Regions from separate parts of the Halomonas sp. BMC6 genome, predicted to be linked through region 2. Evidence: predicted binding sites of a transcription regulator. Region 2 holds the regulator's gene; each other region holds the start of a gene.
The links. The regulator sigma-54, encoded in region 2, starts transcription at its own class of promoters, with help from an activator protein. The targets are predictions, from matches to a motif close to TGGCACNNNNNTTGCTNT.

Region 1 (4,916 bases), 2.7 Mb from region 2:
ATCGTTTCCGGGCTGATCCGCGAACACGACGGTCGCCGCGTACCGGTGATTCTGTTCACCAAAAACGGCGGCCAGTGGCTTGAGCATATCGCCTGCGCCGGTGCCGACGCGCTGGGTATCGATTGGTCGACCGAGCTTTCCGACGCCCGCGCCCGCGTAGGCCATAAAGTTGCCCTGCAGGGTAATTTAGACCCCAACGTGCTGTTTGCTCGCCCTTCGGCCATTCGCGCCGAAGTGGCCCGCGTGCTGGAGAGTTACGGCAACGGCCCGGGCCACGTGTTCAACTTGGGCCACGGCATCAGCCAGTTCACCAATCCCGACCACGTCACCGCCTTCATGGAGGCGCTGCACGACTTAAGCCCGCAGTACCATCAGGGCATTCCGACCCAAACGAACGACCAGTGCCCAGGAGCCAAGCAATGAGCGACTTACGCGACGACCAGTGGTTTACCGAAGTCTTTGATAGCCACGGCAGCGCTTTCTCGCTGAAAATCACCGAAAAACTGCTTGATGTGCAGAGCCCTTACCAGCACCTGGAAGTGTACGCCACCGAAACTTACGGCAACCTGATGGTGCTGGATGGCTGCGTGATGCTGACCGATCGCGACAACTTCCTCTACCACGAGATGATTGCTCACCCGGCGCTGTTCACCCACCCAGACCCCAAGCGGGTGGTGATCATTGGCGGCGGCGACTGCGGCACGCTGAAAGAAGTGCTGCGCCACCCGGGCGTTGAAAAAGTCACTCAGATCGACATCGATGAAGAAGTGACCAAAGCCTCCGAGCGCTTTTTCCCGTCGCTGGTGGAAGCCAACGGCGACCCCCGCGCCGAGCTGCTGTTTGCTGACGGCGTGAAATGGGTAGATGACGCCGCCGACGAGAGCATCGACGTGCTGATCATCGACTCCACTGACCCGGTAGGCCCTGCAGAAGGCTTGTTCAAAACCGACTTCTTAAAGCGCTGCCACCGCATTCTGAAAAGCGGCGGCGTCATGGTTCAGCAGAGTGAGTCACCGCTGTATCACAGCGGCTCGATTATCCGCGAGCTGCGTAACGACATGCGCGAAGCTGGCTTTGATAGCGTGGCCACCCTGCCCTTCCCCCAGCCGGTGTACCCTTCCGGCTGGTGGAGCGTGACGCTGGCAGGCAAAAGCACCAACGTTGAAAGCTTCCGTGAAGAGGCTGCCGCCAGCCACGAAATGCCGCTACAGTACTACACAGTAGATGCCCACCGGGGTGCCCTGGCGCTGCCGCCCTTTATGCGTAAAGCGTTCGCATAAGTTTGCGGTGACGTTATGCATCAGGCCGGGCTCTGCCCGGCCTTTTTTATGCGCAAGTGTTGCTGCGCTCGACGTTAAGGAATAACAAATGAACACCACGCGTTGGTTAGGATTGGGAATCACTCTATTAGCACCCGCTCTCTGGGTACCTGCCACGGCCATGGCCGATACCCTTGAGGCCATTCAAGAGCGCGACAGCGTGCGCTGCGGTGTTAATGCGGCCCAGCCCGGCTTTTCATCGTTAGACGATAATGACCAATACCGCGGCCTGGACACCGACGTGTGTCGCGCTATTGCCGCCGCTGCGCTGGGCGATGCTAGCAAGGTAAATTTCGTGCCGTTAGACTCGGTGGAGCGCTTTGCCGCGCTGCAGTCTGGCGAGGTGGACGTACTCTCCCGCACCACTACCTGGACCTCTAGCCGCGACACCACGCTGGGGATGAACTTCACTGGTGTCAGCTATTACGACGGCCAGGCGTTTATGGTGGCCAGCGACCTCGGCGTACAGAGCGCCAAAGAGCTGGATGGGGCAGCGGTATGCACCCAGTCAGGCACTACCAGTGAACTCAATCTTTCCGACTACTTCCGTATCAACGACATGACCTACGATGCGGTGGTGTTCGATTCACCCGAGCAGTCGATTGCGGGCTTCGAAGCCGGCCGCTGCGACGTATTGAGCTCGGATGCCTCGCAGCTCTATGCCCAGCGCATTCAACTGGCCGACCCCAATATGGCCGTAGTATTGCCCGAAATTATCTCCAAAGAGCCGCTAGGCCCCGCCGTGCGCCAAGGGGATGACCAGTGGTTCAACATCGTGAAGTGGTCGCTGTTTGCCATGCTGAACGCCGAAGAGCTGGGCGTTAGCCAAGCTAATGTGGATGAACAACTAAACTCAGACAATCCAGATGTGATGCGCCTGCTTGGGCAAGATGGCGACTTTGGCGAAGCCATGGGCCTACAATCAGATTGGGCTTACCAAATCGTCAAACAGGTCGGTAACTACGCGGACATCTATGACCGCAACGTGGGCGCGGACTCTGATTTCAACATTGCCCGTGGTCTGAATGCCCTGTGGAAGGATGGTGGGATTCAGTACGCGCCGCCCATTCGCTAGCGCGCTCGGTCACTCGCCAGCGGCTGCGCACCAAAAAGGCGCAATGCGTAGCCGCTGGCGCACTTTTTTGCACCAAGACCTTCGTTAAATTCGCTGATTTTACGTTGAAAAGCGCTGAATTTGCCGACATATCTTTTTTGGCACCTTCCTTGCTAGCTTTTAGTGATGCATCACCATGCATAACGACACTAAAATCGAGGAAGGGGAACACAACATGATCAATAAGAAACACCTGGTACTTCTGGCCTCTGCAGGCGCGATCACTCTTGCGGGCGTTGCCACCGCCCAAGCCGATACGCTGGAAGATACCCGCGAGCGTGGTGCCGTTCAGTGTGGCGTGAGCGACGGCTTACCAGGTTTTTCCGCCCCGGACGATAACGGCAACTGGCAGGGCCTGGACGTTGACGTCTGTCGCGCCGTCGCCGCTGCAGTACTGGGCGACGCGGATGCCGTCAACTACATCTCGTTGAACGCCGTCGAGCGTTTCACCGCGCTGCAGTCTGGCGAAGTGGATATTCTTTCTCGTAACACCACTTGGACCACCACCCGTGACACTACCCTGGGCCTGAACTTCACCGGCGTTAACTTCTACGACGGCCAGGGCTTCATGGTGTCTCGCGACCTCGGTATTACCAGCGCGGCCGAGCTGGATGGCGCAGCGATCTGTATCCAATCCGGTACCACCACCGAGCTGAACCTAGCGGACTACTTCCGTGCCAACGGCATGGAGTTCGACCCGATCGTTTTCGATACCTCTGAGCAAACCGTCGGTGGCTTCCAGGCAGGCCGCTGTGACGTTCTGACATCTGACACTTCTCAGCTGGCGGCACTGCGTATTCAGCTCGACGACCCGGCGGGCGCCATGATTCTGCCGGATGTCATCTCGAAAGAGCCGCTGGGTCCGGTCGTGCGTCAGGGTGACGATCTGTGGTTCAACATCGTGAAGTGGTCGCTGTTCGCTATGATCAACGGTGAAGAGTACGGCGTCACCAGCGAAAACGCTGAAGAGATGCTCAGCTCCGAGAACCCGGACGTGGCGCGTCTGCTCGGCCAGGACGGTAACTACGGTGAAGGCATGGGTCTCGAAGCCGACTGGGCTTACAACATCCTGAGCCAAGTGGGTAACTACGGTGAAAGCTTCGAGCGCAACGTAGGTATGGGTTCACCGCTGGAAATCGAACGCGGTGTCAACGCCCTGTGGAACCAAGGCGGCTTCCAGTACGCACCGCCGATTCGCTAAGCGTCTCGCTTGACCCCGGCCCGCCACCCCTTTGGGTCCTGGCGGGCCATTTGATTGACCTTCCGTATCGCGGAGACGCCACCCATGTCCGTAAGACCTAACGCTCGCCCCGTTGGCCAAAAGCCACCGTTCTGGCGAGACCGCGCCAAACGTGCGCTCATCTTCCAATGTCTGCTCATCGCCGCTGTCATCGCCTTTTTGTTCTATATCGTCGGCAACGTGCAAGACAACCTCTCCTCTCGGGGTATCACCACAGGCTTTGGCTTCCTGAGTAATACCGCCGGCTTTGGGATCGTACAGAGTCTGATCGACTACTCCTCCCAAAGCACCTATGGCCGCACCTTTTTCGTTGGCCTATTGAATACGCTGCTGGTGGGCGGGCTAGGCGTGATTGCCGCCACCCTTATTGGCTTCATTGTCGGTATCGCCCGTTTATCGCCCAACTGGCTGATCGCCAAACTGGCGGCGGCGTATATCGAAACGTTTCGTAATATCCCGCTGCTGCTGCAGATCTTCTTTTGGTACTTTGCCGTGCTGCGGGCGCTCCCCAGCGCGAGGGAAAGCCTGGCGTTTGGCGAAGCCGTGTTCCTTAACGTGCGCGGGCTTTACCTGCCTGAGCCGCTGTTCGAATCAGGCTTTGGGCTGATTCCTGTCACCTTCGTGGTCGCCATCGCGGCCAGTATCGCGCTGGTGATTTGGGCGAAGCGCCGTCAGGAGGCCACGGGGCAGCGCATTCCCGCGTACTGGATCTCCTTTGCGTTGATTTTTGGCCTGCCGCTCTTGGTCATGTTCGTCACTGGCGTGCCTATCACCTGGGAAATGCCCGAGCTGCGCGGCTTTAACTTCCGCGGCGGCATCACGGTGATTCCCGAGTTCCTGGCGCTATGGTTTGCGCTATCGATCTACACGGCGTCGTTCATTGCCGAGATCGTGCGCTCCGGCATTCAGGCCATTTCTCATGGCCAAACCGAAGCGGCTCAAGCCCTAAGCCTGCCGCGTAACCTAGTGCTGCGACTGGTGGTCATTCCTCAGGCGCTACGGGTCATCATTCCCCCGCTCACCAGCCAATATTTGAACCTGATCAAAAACTCGTCGCTGGCTACGGCCATTGGCTACCCGGACCTCGTATCGGTGTTTGCAGGGACCACGCTGAACCAGACAGGCCAAGCCATCGAGGTCATTGCCATGACCATGGCGGTCTACCTGACGATCAGCCTGCTGGTGTCCATGTTCATGAACTGGTTCAACGCCCGTGTGGCGCTGGTTGAACGCTAGGCTGAGG
Region 2 (4,916 bases):
AGAGCGACCCATGGAAGTGGGGGCGACGGCGAGTTCGCCATTCGATGCCGAGGGGGTACAAACCCGCAATAATCGTTTCATCGATCAGGGGCAGGTCGCCAGCTACATGCTCTCTGCCTACAGCGCACGGCGTTTAGGCATGCACTCGACAGGCAATGCAGGCGGCGCACGTAACCTACGCTTGCTGGCTCCTTTGACACCGCGTGCCGAGCTCTTGAAACAGATGGGGCGCGGTATCTGGGTCACCGAACTCATGGGCCAGGGGGTGAATGGGGTGACCGGTGATTACTCGCGAGGCGCGGCGGGTTTTTGGATCGAAAACGGTGAGGTTCAGTACCCGATTGAGGAGTTCACGATCGCCGGTAACCTGAACAAGATGTTTGCAGGACTGAGCGCTGTGGGCGATGACACGGATACCCGTGGCAGCATTCACACGGGTAGTTGGCTTGTGGATGCGATGACCGTCGCTGGCAGCTAATCGTTGACGCGGAGTCGGTTACTGGTCTTCGTCAAACCGCGCGTCGAACAGCGCTTCGATGGCATCGAGCGCTTGTTCGGCGTCTTCCCCTTCCGCAGCTACAGTGAGTTCGGTGCCGCAGGGCGCCGCGAGCATCAGCAGCGACATGATATTAGCGGCATCGGCTTTTTGCTGCTGCTTGTATACGTGGATGCTGGCAGAAAACTGCTGGCCACACTGAACCAATTTGGTGGCCGCGCGGGCATGGAGGCCGCGCTGGTTGGTAAGGGTTAACGTTCTTTCGGGCACTCTGGTTCCTTTTTGCCGAGTGGGTCTTTGAATAAAAAGGCTTAGGGCGTACGGGTGGTCGCGGTGGTGGGGCTTGGCGCCACGGGCTCTTCGCTCAGCGTGTACTGCAGCCCCAGTTCGCGATGCCTCAACTGCACTTCTCCGGTCTGCTTAACGAGCCGCTGGGCGAGCTGCTCCACCATGTAAACGGAGCGGTGCTGACCGCCCGTGCAGCCGATAGCTACGGTCATGTAGCTACGTTGGCTGTTTTGGTAGGCCGGTAACCACTTCTCCAACCAAGCCTGAATATCGCTGGCCATGGCTTCCACTACCGGGTAACCGCTCAAGAAAGCGACGATATTGGCATCGCGGCCAGTATATTGCCGAAGGGTAGGGTCCCAGTATGGGTTGGGCAGACAGCGTACGTCGAAGACCAAATCCGCATCCAGCGGAACGCCGCGTTTATAGCCGAAGGACTCAAAGGTGAGCGTGAGCTGATGCTGGCGCTGGTGGGCCACTTGATCGGTAATGCGGCGGCGCAAATCGTGGACGGAGAGCCGAGACGTATCGATCAATAAATCGGCGAGATCGCGTATTTCATGTAGCGTCTCCTCCTCTTTGTTGATCGCCTCTTCCAGCGTCATTTCGCTGTCGCGAGTGAGGGGGTGGCGACGACGAGTGGCGGAGTAGCGCTCCAGCAGAATGCGTGCGTCCGTGGTTAGATAGATCACCTGAAAACGAATGTCTCGCTGGCGTAGCTCTTCCAACAGCGCTGGCAGACGCTCCAGCGCGATGGGGAGGTTGCGCGCATCGATGCTAACGGCAATACGGGTGCGTTCGCCTTGAGCGCGCAGCTCATCGATCAGCGAGCCCAGCAGCATGGCAGGTAAGTTATCGATCGCATAATAGCCAAGATCCTCCAGCGCTTGTAAGGCGATAGATTTACCGGACCCCGAACGGCCGCTAATGATCACCAGTTGCATAGCGTCTCTCTTGGCGTATGAGCGTAGGAAATAAACAGTGATGGACGTGTGAGTATCTTACGCGGCCTGTTCGCGTATCTTGGCCGTCATTAGGGTCAATAACTCTTTTTGACTGCTGGCTTTGCGTAACTGTTGACGGGTATTCGCATCGTTCATGATCGTCGCGACTTGCCCAAGCAGAGCGAGATGCGTGTCGTCCGCCTCTTCGGGTACGAGCAACACGAACACTAGATCGACGGGGTCGCCATCGATGGCATCGAAATCGACCGGCTCGGCAAGTTTCAAAAAGCCGGCGATGGGCGAGCTACAGTGCGGGCTACGTGCGTGGGGGATGGCAACGCCGTTGCCAATTCCCGTGCTGCCGAGACGCTCGCGTCCAATCAGGCGGCTAAACACTTCTTGGCTATCGAGGCTGGGTGTGTTTTGGGCGATGAAGGTGCTGAAAAACTCCAGCACCCGTTTTTTGCTGCCCCCGGGCACGTCGTAGAGCACGCGCTCCGGGGGGAGGATGGTTTCCAACGTCATTGAGTTAACGCACGCCTGCGCCCTGGGCGCGAGCTTGTGCTTTTTCCTTGTGTTTAACGAGTTGACGATCGATTTTGTCTGCGAGCGCATCGATAGCGGCATACATGTCGTTATCGAGGGCTTCGGCATGAAGGTCGGCACCGGCGGCATGCAGCGTACAGGCTGCCTGCTGGCGTTCCTTCTCGACAGATAAGGTCACTTGCACCGTGGTGATGTTGTCGTAGTGGCGTTCGACGCGTTCCAGCTTTTCGTTAACGTAGTCACGCAAGGCGTCAGTCAGTTCAACGTGATGACCAGTGATGTTTACTTGCATTGACGTGCTCCTTATCCATCGGGCTGTACTTCGATTGTAACCCTTTTTGCGCTATTGCAAAGCCCCTGCGTCGAGTTTGTCATGCCCTACCGTTTAACTAACGTAAACGGCGGCGCTCACTGGACGAGGGAATACCCATTGACTCGCGATATTTCGCTACCGTACGCCGGGCAACGCTGATGCCTCCCTCCTCAAGGAGGGTCACCAGGCGACTATCGGAGAGCGGTTTACCCGACGGCTCCTCTTGTATCAGTTTTTTGATCCGTGCACGAATGGCGGTGCTGGAGTGGCTATCGCCGCCATCGTGGCTGCTGACTTGGCTCGAGAAGAAGTACTTCAACTCGAACACGCCTCGTGGCGTATGTATGAATTTCTGCGTCGTCACACGGGAGATCGTGGACTCGTGCATCTCCACGGCCTCGGCGATGTCGGCCAGGATCAGCGGTTTCATGGCCTCTTCGCCGTGCTCTAGAAAGCCGATCTGGCGGGCGATGATTTCACGACCTACTCGCAGAAGCGTGTCATTACGGCTGGAAAGGCTTTTGATCAGCCAGCGAGCTTCTTGGAGGTGCTCTTTCAAGAACTGGTTGTCTTGGCTCTTGTCGGCGCGTTTGATCAAACTGGCGTAATCGGGCTGGATACGCAGGCGCGGCAGCGCCTCCGGGTTGAGCTCTAAGTGCCAGCCCTCGTTGTCATGGCGCACGACCAAATCGGGCGTAATATAGCTGTCGTCGGTCACGCCGTAGGCGCTGCCTGGGCGTGGGTCAAGGCTGCGAATTAAACGGATGACGTCGTCCAACTGCTCGTCATCCAGGCTCAGGCGGCGCTTGAGTAGCCGTAAATCGTCTTTGCCCAAGGCTTCGAGAAACTGACGCACCAAGCGTTTTGCGGGCATCAATAGCGGGGTGTCTTCAGGCAGCGCGGCCAGCTGAAGCATCAGGCACTCGCGCAGGTCGCGGGCAAACACGCCGGTGGGCTCGAACTGTTGTAAGCGCAACAGGGTGTTTTCTACTTCACGCTGGCTCAGGCTGTCGTGGCCTTGCGCCTTGAGGCCTTCGCGGATGTCGTTGAGCGGTTGAGTGAGATAGCCGTTGGCATCCAGTGCATCGATCAGGCTTTCGGCAATGGCATAGTCGCGGGGAGAGAAGTCAGTCATGGCCAATTGCCATAACAGATGGCCATGAAGGCTTTGGCCTGCGGCTTGGCGCTCGAAGTCGGGTCCTTCGCTGCTACCGCCCAAGCTGCCCATGTCTTGGTAGGTGTCCGACCAGTCGCTGTCTACGGAGAGTTCGTTGGGAATGCTGTCCGACCACTCGGCCTCTTGAGGCTCGCTAACAGCCTGTTCGCCAAACTCATCCTCTTGTTCGAGCATGGGGTTAGCGTCCAGCGCTTGCTGAATTTCTTGACGGAGGTCCAGCGTTGAGAGCTGTAGCAGGGCAATGGCCTGCTGCAGCTGAGGTGTCATGGTCAGCTGTGTGCCGATACGCAATTGGAGAGAAGCTTTCATGACCATCTGAGAACCACTCGTTAATCAGAAAGCTCCACCCTAGAGCGAGTTATGACTCTGTGCAAGTGCAATAAGCATGCCACTAAAAGAAAAGTTTGGTCAGGCCAGAGTTTAGAGGCGGAAGTCTGCGCCTAGATAGACATCACGAACCTTCTGGTTATTGAGGATCTCCTGGGCGTTTCCACTGGCGATGATATGGCCGTCGCCAACGATGTAGGCAATGTCACAAATATCCAGGGTTTCGCGCACGTTATGGTCAGTGATCAAGACGCCGATGTGGCGTTTTTTCAGTGCGCGAATGATGGTTTTGATTTCACCCACTGAAATAGGGTCGACCCCGGCAAACGGCTCGTCGAGCAGAATGAATGCGGGCTCGGTAGCGAGTGAGCGAGCGATCTCCACTCGGCGGCGCTCGCCCCCTGAGAGGCTCATGCCCAGGTTGTCGCGAATGTGGGTAATATGGAAATCTTCGAGCAGTGACTCGAGGCGTGCTTCCCGAGCGCTGCGGTCCAGCGCTTTGCGCGTCTCGAGAATCGCCATGATGTTATCGGCCACCGAGAGCTTGCGGAAAATGGAGGCTTCCTGGGGAAGGTAGCCAATCCCGGCCATGGCGCGCTCGTGCATGGGCGCATGGGTCAGGTCGACGTCGTCGATACCGACGCTACCGGCATCGGATTTGACCAGTCCAACGATCATGTAAAACGACGTGGTTTTACCCGCCCCGTTGGGCCCCAGCAGGCCGACGACGCTACCCTGAGCGATTTCCAGGTTGATATCTTTCACGACCCGACGGCGTTTGTAGCTCTTCGCTAGGTGATGGGCGTAGAGCGTTTTGACAGGTGC
Region 3 (4,916 bases), 270 kb from region 2:
GCCCTGGATACGATCACGGAAGACGTGAAGCGCCAGTTCGCCATGCACAGTGGAGACCTGGGTCGTTTCGACGTGATCCACCGTCTGCTCATTCACGATACGATAGTGGATCAAATCGGCAATGGTGCCCATCTTGATACCGTGCGCCTTGGCAAAGGCCTCCAGCTCCGGGCGGCGGGCCATACTGCCATCATCGTTCATGATCTCGCAAATGACGCCGCTGGGGTCCAAACCCGCCAGCGCTGCCAGATCGCAGGCGGCTTCGGTATGCCCTGCGCGGCGCAGTACGCCGCCTGGCTCGGCCATCAGCGGGAAAATGTGGCCCGGCTGAACGATATCCGAGGGCTTGGCATTCGGAGCAACGGCGGCCTGCACCGTCCGAGCACGATCGGCAGCGGAAATACCGGTGGTGACCCCTTCGGTCGCCTCGATGGAGAGCGTGAACTTGGTACCAAAACCGGAGCCATTGTCCCGCACCATCAGCGGCAGGTTGAGCTGCTCGCAGCGCTCGCGGGTCATCGGCATACAAATTAGACCGCAGGCATACCGCGCCATGAAGTTGATATGCTCAGGCTTCACCATTTCGGCGGCCATGATGATATCACCTTCGTTCTCGCGATCCTCATCGTCCATGAGAATCACCATTTTGCCCTGGCGAATGTCATCTACCAGCTCAGCGATGGGGGATAAACCCTCTGAAGAGGAGTGCGCCATGGAATCTCCAAAAAATAGGCTCGCATCGTATGCGAATTCGGGCGTCAGGGTACCTTGCAATGACGGCTTGCGCTAGTCAGCCTGCGGGGTGGCAATGATCCACCAGTCGCTCCCAACGGTTCGCGATGCCGTCACCGTCAAACGTTTCTGATCGGCCATCTGGGTAATCCCCGGCAGAGCAAATAGCGGCCTGGCCTCGCCGCCCAATAGCGTGGGCGCGACAAAAAGCTGCAGCTCATCGATCAAATCCGCCTCTAGCAGTGCGCCCGCCAGCGTGGCACCCGTTTCCACCAACAGTTCGTTAACCTGCTCATTATCCGCTAGCCAGCGCAGCATGTCAGCCAGCGCAATACGCCCGTTTTCGGCAGGTACTACCTGAATCTCGGCCCCGGCTTCTGCCAGTTTACGCCGTTTCTCTTCGCTGTGTTGATCCGTCGTGATGATGAGCGTGCGCCCCGGCTCGCGCAGGCAGGCAGCCGCTAGTGGAAGACGAAGGCGCGAATCGAGGATCACCCGTAGCGGTTGGCGCTGGACGATGTCATCGGCGTTGTCCAGCGCTAACTGGTCGGCCCTGAGAGTGAGGCGGGAGTCATCCATGATCAGAGACTCCACGCCGCTCAGTATGGCGCTTGACCGGGCACGCAGACGCTGCACCTGCGTGCGCGCCTGGGGCCCGGTGATCCACTGCGACTCACCTGACCCCATCGCGGTACGACCATCCAGACTCATGGCCATTTTCAACCGCACGTAGGGGCGGCTGCGCTCCATCCGGGAGATGAACCCTGGGTTGAGCGCCTTGGCGTCGGTCTCGAGCAGCCCCACCTGCACCTGGATGCCCGCCGCCTCTAAATGGGCGATGCCACCCCCACTAACCCGAGGGTTCGGGTCCTGCATCGCCACGACGACACGGGCAACACCGGCATCGGCCAGTGCCACGGCGCAGGGGCCGGTCCGTCCGGTATGAGAGCAGGGCTCGAGCGTGACATAGGCGGTAGCGCCTCGAGCCTCGCTGCCCGCTGCCTGCAGCGCATGGATTTCTGCGTGGGGTTCTCCGGCACGCACATGGTACCCCTCCCCCACGATATGGCCCTCTTCGCTGTCCGCGAAGGACACGATCACGCACCCCACTCTCGGATTGGGGTCGGTGGTATACACCCCCCGCTTGGCCAATTGAATCGCGCGGGCCATATAGCGATGGTCGGCGGTGGAGAACTCACCCATCATGATGCTCCGTTCGATGAACCCTGTCCGGCCGACTCATCGGAGGGCTCCTGGGAGAGCCGGTCGATTTCAGCGCGGAATTCGTCGAGATCCTGAAACTTGCGGTATACCGAGGCAAAGCGAATGTAGGCGACTTGATCGAGACTACGAAGCGCTTTCATCACGGCCTCACCGATCTCGCGGGCGTTCACTTCACGGTCGCCGCGGGCGCGCAGCGTTTGCCGTATACGCTCGACCGAGGCCTCGATGGCTTCGGCGCTGACCGGACGCTTTTCCAGCGCGCGCAGCATGCCGTCGCGTAACTTCGCTTCATTGAAGCTTTCACGAGAGCCGTCGGATTTCACCACCCGCGGCATAATCAGCTCGGCGGTTTCGTAAGTCGTAAAGCGTTCATGGCAGTTGGCGCACTGGCGACGACGGCGCACCTGGTCACCCTCTGCCACCAGCCTGGAATCTGTCACTCTTGTATCGTTTGCACCACAAAAAGGGCAATGCATGGCAGTCAACCTATTATCAGTACGCACTAGAACCAGTGCGTGCAGCGTGTCAGCCTGGGCGAACGAGCAGCGTCAAGGCGTCGGCCCTAGCGCGCTTCGCCATTTTATAAACTGTTTTATCGCCAACGGGTCGGTGGCAGCGTCAGCCACGACCTGATGGCATAGCGGTGTTATACGACGCGTATCTCATCGTATTGTAACGATTTGGCACACAAGCTGCAGCGTTTGTCGAAGTTGATTGATAGGACGCCCGCTATGACCGCTTTCGAACAGACCGTTCACCGCTACCTCACCCATCTATATGGCCCGCGCGCCGGGGAGGTTCAGCGGCGAATAGGACAGCACCTTGCGCATTTTCGCGCGACGTCGACGACCGCCCCAACGACGAGCGAGACGCCTCACGATGCACCAACCTGGAGCGAACAAGATCAGTGGGTCATCTGTTACGGCGACTCCATTGTGGAAGAGGGAACGCCGCCGTTAGCGGTGCTGGATAACATTCTGCAGCGCTACCTGGGGAATGCCATCAGCGGGGTCCACGTGCTGCCCTTTTTCCCCTGGAGCAGTGACGACGGTTTTTCGGTGATTCATTACCGCGAGGTCAATAGCGAGCTGGGCGAGTGGGCGCATATTCAAAACTTGGCCAGCCACTATGATTTGATGGCCGATTTAGTGCTCAATCATGTCTCGCGGGAGTCGCTCTGGTTCGTCGATTACCTGACCGGCAGCCTGCCTGGTCGCGACTACTTTATTGAAGTCGATCCGGATACCGATGTTTCCCAGGTCACCCGACCACGCAGTAGCCCACTCCTAGTGCCGATCTCTACGCGCCGGGGGACGCGCCACGTGTGGGCGACTTTCTCGGAAGACCAAATAGATCTCAACTTCGAAAACCCGGATGTGTTGCTCGAGTTCGTGGGTATTTTGCTGTTCTACCTACAGCAAGGAGTGCGCATTATTCGCTTGGACGCGGTGGCATTTTTGTGGAAGCGCCTGGGCACCTCCTGCATTCACCTGCCCGAAACCCATACGGTGGTGCGCTTACTTCGCGCCATCGTGGATGAAATAGCCCCCGGTACGCTGCTGATCACCGAAACCAACGTGCCCCATGCCGAAAACATCAGCTACTTTGGCTTGGAGCGATTAGCGGAAGGCGCGCCCGATGAAGCCCACATGGTGTACCAGTTCGCCCTGCCCCCGCTGCTACTGCACACCTTGACTCGCGGCGAAGCGACGACGCTGCAAACGTGGCTGAACAGCCTGCCAGTACTACCGAAGCAGTGCACCTACCTAAATTTCACCGCCAGCCACGACGGTATCGGCGTACGACCGCTAGAAGGCCTGCTGCCCGACCATGAGCGCGACGCGCTGCTGGAGCTGATGCACCGCTTTGGTGGGTTTGTCAGTATGCGCAGCAACCCTGACGGTAGCGACACGCCCTACGAGATCAACATTACCTGGTTTGAAGCCATGCGCGGCACCCGCCGCGGGCCAGACCCGTGGCAAATTGCGCGCTTTTTATGCAGCCAGGCGATCATGCTGAGCCTGCAAGGGATACCCGCGCTCTATATCCATACGCTCACCGGCACGCTGAACGATGTCGAAGGCGTGGAACGCAGCGGCCGCTTACGCTCGATCAACCGTCGCCGCTGGCAGCTCGATAAGCTAGCTCTGCTATTAGAGAGCCCTTCCACCCCGACCCACGACGTGTTCCACGCCCTGCATCGGCTGCTAACACAGCGCCGTCAAGAGTCCTGCTTTCACCCCAACGCACCGCAGCGCGTCATAGAAACGCCCCCTGAACTGCTGGCGATCGAGCGCGGCCCGCTCGCCAGCGGCCGACGCCTACTCGCCCTGTACAACGTCACCGATGGCAAGGTTGACCTCGCCCACGCAGGCGATGCTCTGAACCAAGCGCTCACTCAGCACCACTGGCAGCCGCTAGACACGCTGACCGCTCACCACGAGGAAACACTGCCGCCCTATGCCGTCCGCTGGCTGGTGGCCGATGCGTAAGACTTGCGACAAAACGCCTCAGCCGTGCGCGAACGTCGTTCTGACCTCGTCATCACCTGCGATACTGGTAGTCGATCACCTGACGGGGCATAGTGCCCCGTTTCGTTTTGCAAAAAGGATGATGCAATGTCATGCGTTTCGTTAAAGCGTTTCTGTCGTTTCAGCCTACTGGCCGCCGTAACCTGTGGCACCGTCACCAGCCACGCCGATGAGCTACCCGCCCCCGTGCAGGCGCTCGCCAACCAAGGATTGACGGTTCATGGCGAATTTGAAGCGCCGGGTGGAATGCGCGGCTTTGGGGCCAGCGTACAAGGCCAGGATATAGCGATTTATCTCACGCCTGATGGAGAACATGCGATCATTGGTACGCTGGTCGACAGCGAAGGCAGCGACCTGACTGAGGCTCAGCTCGATGAGCACGTACGTGCGCCACTGGAAGCCGATACCTGGGCACTGCTCGAAGAGAGC

Region 1: the regulator sigma-54 is predicted to act here: its motif matches at 2,533-2,550, upstream of AB6K10_RS02430 (amino acid ABC transporter substrate-binding protein).
Region 3: the regulator sigma-54 is predicted to act here: its motif matches at 2,638-2,655, upstream of AB6K10_RS16890 (sugar phosphorylase).

Annotation. Positions count from the first base shown of each region.
Region 1 covers NZ_CAXNSH010000001.1:529,191-534,106, forward strand. The annotation lists gene hemE (uroporphyrinogen decarboxylase) at 1-423, shown strand, start outside; gene speE (polyamine aminopropyltransferase) at 420-1,280, shown strand; gene AB6K10_RS02425 (amino acid ABC transporter substrate-binding protein) at 1,369-2,394, shown strand; gene AB6K10_RS02430 (amino acid ABC transporter substrate-binding protein) at 2,609-3,634, shown strand; gene AB6K10_RS02435 (amino acid ABC transporter permease) at 3,719-4,909, shown strand.
Region 2 covers NZ_CAXNSH010000001.1:3,220,754-3,225,669, reverse strand. The annotation lists gene pmbA (metalloprotease PmbA) at 1-478, shown strand, start outside; gene AB6K10_RS15800 (HPr family phosphocarrier protein) at 497-766, opposite strand; gene rapZ (RNase adapter RapZ) at 808-1,728, opposite strand; gene ptsN (PTS IIA-like nitrogen regulatory protein PtsN) at 1,786-2,253, opposite strand; gene raiA (ribosome-associated translation inhibitor RaiA) at 2,258-2,566, opposite strand; gene AB6K10_RS15780 (RNA polymerase factor sigma-54) at 2,664-4,079, opposite strand; gene lptB (LPS export ABC transporter ATP-binding protein) at 4,185-4,916, opposite strand, start outside.
Region 3 covers NZ_CAXNSH010000001.1:3,489,766-3,494,681, forward strand. The annotation lists gene ribBA (bifunctional 3,4-dihydroxy-2-butanone-4-phosphate synthase/GTP cyclohydrolase II) at 1-714, opposite strand, end outside; gene ribD (bifunctional diaminohydroxyphosphoribosylaminopyrimidine deaminase/5-amino-6-(5-phosphoribosylamino)uracil reductase RibD) at 787-1,935, opposite strand; gene nrdR (transcriptional regulator NrdR) at 1,935-2,432, opposite strand; gene AB6K10_RS16890 (sugar phosphorylase) at 2,688-4,448, shown strand; gene dsbG (thiol:disulfide interchange protein DsbG) at 4,575-4,916, shown strand, end outside.